2 regions of the Kocuria sp. HSID17590 genome follow, and region 1 is predicted to be linked to the other one. Evidence: predicted binding sites of a transcription regulator. Region 1 holds the regulator's gene; the other holds the start of a gene.
What was found. The regulator HspR, encoded in region 1, represses chaperone genes until heat shock. The targets are predictions, from matches to a motif close to AAGTTGAGTCNNNNNGACTCAACTT.

Region 1 (2,447 bases):
CGAAGAGAAAGGAGGCGTCATGGCCAGTCAGGACTGGATTGACAAGGACTTCTACAGCGTCCTGGGCGTCTCCAAGGACGCATCCCAAGCTGACGTCAAGAAGGCGTACCGCAAGCTGGCCCGCAAGTACCACCCGGACCAGAACCCCGGGGATGCGGCTGCGGAGAAACGGTTCAAGGACATCACCGAGGCGAACTCGGTGCTCTCGGACCCCGAGGAGCGTGAGCAGTACGACGCGATCCGGGCCATGGGCTCCGGCGCGCGCTTCACGGCCGGCGGTCCGGAGGGTGCCGGCGGCGCCGGCGGAGCGGGCTTCGAGGACATCTTCGGAGACATCTTCAACGGCGGTGGTGGCCGACGGCGCTACACCACCTCCAGCGGCGGTGGCGGCCGACGGCGCTACACCACCTCCAGCGGCGGTGGCGGGGGTTTCGAGGACATCTTCGCCCAGTTCGGCGGGGGCCAGGGCGGCGGCTTCGGCGGCCAGTCCGGGTTCGGCGCTCAGGGTGGCTTCAGCGGCTACCAGGCCCCGCCCGCCAAGGGCGAGGACATCCACACGACCACCACCATCCCGCTGCGCTCGGCGTACAACGGCACCACGGTGAAGCTGCGCCGAGGCAACGGCCAGACCACCACGGTGCGCGTGCCCAAGGGCGTCAAGGACGGTCAGCGGCTGAAGATCGCGGGCAAGGGCCACACCGGCCCGGGCGGCAACGGGGACCTCTTCGTGACCGTCAAGGTCAAGGAGCACCCGTTCTTCACCCGCGAGGGCCAGGACGTGCACGTCACCGTTCCGGTCTCCGTGGCGGAGGCGGGTCTCGGCGCGACCGTCCAGGTCCCCACCTTGGACGGGGGCCACGTGAACGTGAAGGTTCCCGCCGGCACCTCCTCGGGGCGCCGGATGCGCGTCAAGGGCAAGGGTTTCACGTCCGGGTCCAGCACCGGGAACATGATCGTCACCGTGCAGATTGTGCTGCCCGCCACGATCAACGACGCCGCACGGCAGGCACTCGAGGACTTCGCCGCCGCCACGGAGGACTTCGACCCGCGTGCGGACCTGGGTGCGCAAGCGGCCGTCTGAGATGGCGGTGGACTTCACGAAGCCCGGGTTCGTGATCTCGGTGGCGGCCGAGCTCGCGGACATGCACCCGCAGACCCTGCGCCAGTACGACCGCCTGGGGCTTGTGACGCCGTCGCGGGCCTCCGGGCGGGCACGGCGCTACTCGCAGCTGGACGTGCAGAAGCTGCGCCAGATCCAGGAGCTCTCCCAGGCGGGCGTGTCCCTCGAGGGGATCAAGCGGATCATGCAGCTGGAGAACCAGGTGCAGGCGCTGCAGTCGCGCGTCACCGAGCTCTCGGAGGAGCTGGAGAACGAGCGCCAGGCCCGCAGCGAGCGGGAGAAGATCTTCATCGCGGGCTCCGGCGGGGAGGTGGTGCGCATTGCCCGCGGGGGACGCCGCGCCCCCCGCAAGGTCTCCCAGGCGCTGATGCTCTACCGCCCGGCGCGGTCCGGCGGCACCGCGGACCGGGAAACCGCCACGGCGGCGTCGGGCGCCCCACGGCGTTCGGCCCGGGGCAGCGGCCCGGGCTGAGAACCCGCCACCACGGTCCCCGCACGGTCTCCGGACGGTGCGGGGGCCGTGGTCGTCCGGGGGGGGCACCCGGGTGTGCGCGGGGACACGGGCGGGGACATACCCTGGGAAGGCCCCGCCCCGATCCCAGGAGCCGTCCGTGTCAGAATCCCGCCCACCCCACGAGAAACGCGCTGCAGCGCACGGACCCTCCGCCGCCCACGAACCCTCCGCCGCCCAAAGACCCGCCGGGAGCCGCTCCGGACAGGCCCGCCGGGAGCCGGTGGCTCAGCGCGGGGTGCGCGGCGCGAAGTCCTTCCTCTCCGAGATCAGCTACCCCCACAACATCCACCCGGCCGTGGTGCCCGGCGTCTCGGTGGAGGACCAGAGGGTCCGCTACGGCGTGGACAAGCTGGTGGTGGGCGTGGCCCCGGCGGCCTGATCGTCGGGTTCATCGTGTGGGGTCTCGTGGACACGGACTCGCTGACCGCGGCGTCCGGGGCTGCACTGAACTGGGCCATGCTGAACATGGGCTGGTCCTTCAACCTGCTGGCGATCGGACTGCTGGTCTACCTGCTGTACCTCGCGTTCTCGCACTACGGCAGGATCCCCCTCGGCCTCGACGGGGACACCCCCGCATACTCCACAGCGTCGTGGGCGGCCATGCTGTTCGCCGCGGGGATCGGGATCGGCATCATCTTCTTCGGCCCGTTCGAGCCGATGACCTACTTCCTCTCACCGCGCCCTGGCTCCGCGGAGCCAGGGACCATGGAGGCCATGAAGAAGGCCTCCGCGCAGGCCGCCCTGCACTGGGGGCTCAACGCGTGGGCCATCTACGGTCTCGTGGGCGTGGCGGTGGGCTACACCTCCTACCGG
Region 2 (2,447 bases), on a different contig from region 1:
GTGGGACAGCTGGGCCGCGGCCACGAGAGCGGAGTCCGCGATCTGCACCTTGTGGTGCGCCTCGTAGCGCTCCTTGAGCCCGCGCAGGATGGCCACGGTGTCCTCCACCGAGGGCTCTCCCACGTAGACCTGTTGGAAGCGACGCTCCAGGGCGGCGTCCTTCTCGATGTTCTCACGGTACTCGTCCAGCGTGGTGGCGCCGATCAGGCGCAGCTCGCCGCGGGCCAGCATGGGCTTGAGCATGTTGCCCGCGTCCATGGAGCCCTCGGACGCACCCGCGCCCACCACGGTGTGGATCTCGTCGATGAACGTGACGATCTGACCCTCGGACTTCTTGATCTCGTCCAGGACGGCCTTCAGTCGCTCCTCGAACTCGCCGCGGTACTTCGCGCCGGCCACCATGGACCCGAGGTCCAGGGAGATCAGCGTCTTCCCGCGCAGGGACTCGGGGACGTCCCCTGCGACCATGCGCTGCGCGAGGCCTTCCACCACGGCGGTCTTGCCCACGCCGGGCTCGCCGATCAGCACGGGATTGTTCTTGGTGCGCCGGGAGAGCACCTGGACCACGCGGCGGATCTCCGAGTCGCGGCCGATCACCGGGTCGAGCTTGCCCTCACGCGCAATGGCGGTGAGGTCCGTGCCGAACTTCTCCAGGGACTGAAAGGTCCCCTCCGGGTCCGGGCTGGTGACGCGGCGGTCACCGCGGACCTGCGGAATGGCCTCGGCGAGCGCCTCGGTGGTGACACCGGCGGCCTTCAGAGCCTCCGCGGTCTTGTCGTGGCCCGCGGCCAGGCCGTAAAGGATGTGCTCCGTGGAGACGTACTCGTCCTGCAGCTCGCGCGCATAGGTCTCGGCGGCCTGCAGCGCCTGCAGCGCGGCGCGGCTCAGCTGGGGCTGGGCCGTGGAGCTGCCGGACGCGCTCGGCAGCTCGTGGATGATGGTGCTGGCCTTGAGGGACACGGCGTCGGCGTTGGCGCCGGTGGCCTTCAGGACCGCGACCGCCACACCGTCCCGCTGGTCCATGAGGGCCTTGAGGGTGTGGGCGGGCTCGATGTTGGGGTTGCCCGCGGTCGCGGCGTTCGACGCCGCAGAACTCAGGGCCTCCTGAGACTTGGTGGTGAACTTGGTGTCCACAGCATCTCCTTCTGCTTGGTTAACGGATTGTCAATTATCTTGAGCCTAGTCCACTCAACCTGCTTTGTGAAGCCCTCGGCGCCGGAATTCTGGGGGAATTCGGGGGTGGGCAGGCTATGATTAGTGCCCTAATCGTCGGGGTGAGACCACCCCGTCCGTCCCGTGAAAAGGATCTCCCATGTCCCGCCGCCTCGACCCCGACCGCCCGCGCCACAGCCTCTTCAAGCGCTTCGACGACTTCGTCATGAAGTTCGTGGGACCCGCCGACCGCAGCCCCGCGGACCTGCGCGGCAACGAGCAGATGAGCGAGCAGACCCAGCAGTGGTATAACAACCTGCAGTCCGAGTACGAGATGGTGAAGGACGCCCACGGCCAGAGTTACCTGCGCCGCCGCGGGAGCTGATCCCGGCCGGGCACCCCGGCCCGGCGGCGTCGTTGACCCTCGTCATCGCCCTTCGTCGCCAGTAGGCGCCGTCAGCAGGCGGCCTCGGGGGGCGACGTCGCCCGGTCCCGTCCCGCAGGCCCGGCCCGTCTCACGTCCACAGCCCCGAGCTGCCGCGCCGGTGGCTGCCCACCAGGTGCGTGTCCACCATGCCGATCGCCTCCATGAGCGCGTACATGGTGGTGGGCCCCACGAACGCGAACCCGCGCCGCTTCAGCTCCTTCGACAGCGCGGTGCTGCGCTCGGAGACGGTGGGAACCTCCGCGAAGCGCACCGGCTCGGGCGTCTCGTCCGGGCGGAAGGACCACACGAGGTCCACGAGACCCTCCTGCTCGCGCAGCGCCACCGTGGCCCGCGCGTTGGTCACCGCGGCGCGGATCTTGCGCTCGTTGCGGATGATCCGCGCGTCACCCATGAGCCGCTGCACGTCGGCCTCGCCCATGGCGGCCACGGCGTCCGGGTCGAAGTCGTGGAAGACCTCGCGGAACGCCGGCCGCTTGGCGAGCACCGTGCGCCACGAGAGCCCGGACTGGAAGCCCTCGAGCACGATCCGCTCGTACAGCCCCGCCTCGTCCCGCACGGGCATGCCCCACTCGTGGTCGTAGTACTCGCGCAGCAGGGGGTCGCCAGCGGCCCAGAGGGGGCGCGCCAGACCGTCCTCGCCCACCACCAGGTCAGGGTTCTCCGTGGCGCCCGCGCCGGTCCGGGTCCCGCCAGTCATGATTCCCCATCCCCCCGCGGCGCCGCGCCCGCGGCTCGGCCGCCCACGGCGTCGTCCCGGACGGCACCGCTGCTCGATGCCGTGAAACTGTCCGGGGCCATCAGTTCGAAGAGCTCGCACTCGGTGTCGTAGTAGGCGCGGGTGCGGCCC

Region 2: a site for HspR is predicted at 1,171-1,195, ahead of clpB (ATP-dependent chaperone ClpB). Genes of this name have one in related genera too.

Annotation. Positions count from the first base shown of each region.
Region 1 is NZ_RBMB01000029.1:8,917-11,363, forward strand. It holds gene D8M39_RS10065 (DnaJ C-terminal domain-containing protein) at 20-1,081, shown strand; gene D8M39_RS10070 (heat shock protein transcriptional repressor HspR) at 1,083-1,592, shown strand; gene D8M39_RS13250 (hypothetical protein) at 1,855-2,013, shown strand; gene D8M39_RS10075 (BCCT family transporter) at 2,040-2,447, shown strand, end outside.
Region 2 is NZ_RBMB01000008.1:3,003-5,449, reverse strand. It holds gene clpB (ATP-dependent chaperone ClpB) at 1-1,134, opposite strand, end outside; gene D8M39_RS04040 (hypothetical protein) at 1,313-1,537, shown strand; gene D8M39_RS04035 (DNA-3-methyladenine glycosylase I) at 1,668-2,297, opposite strand; gene D8M39_RS04030 (GNAT family N-acetyltransferase) at 2,294-2,447, opposite strand, start outside.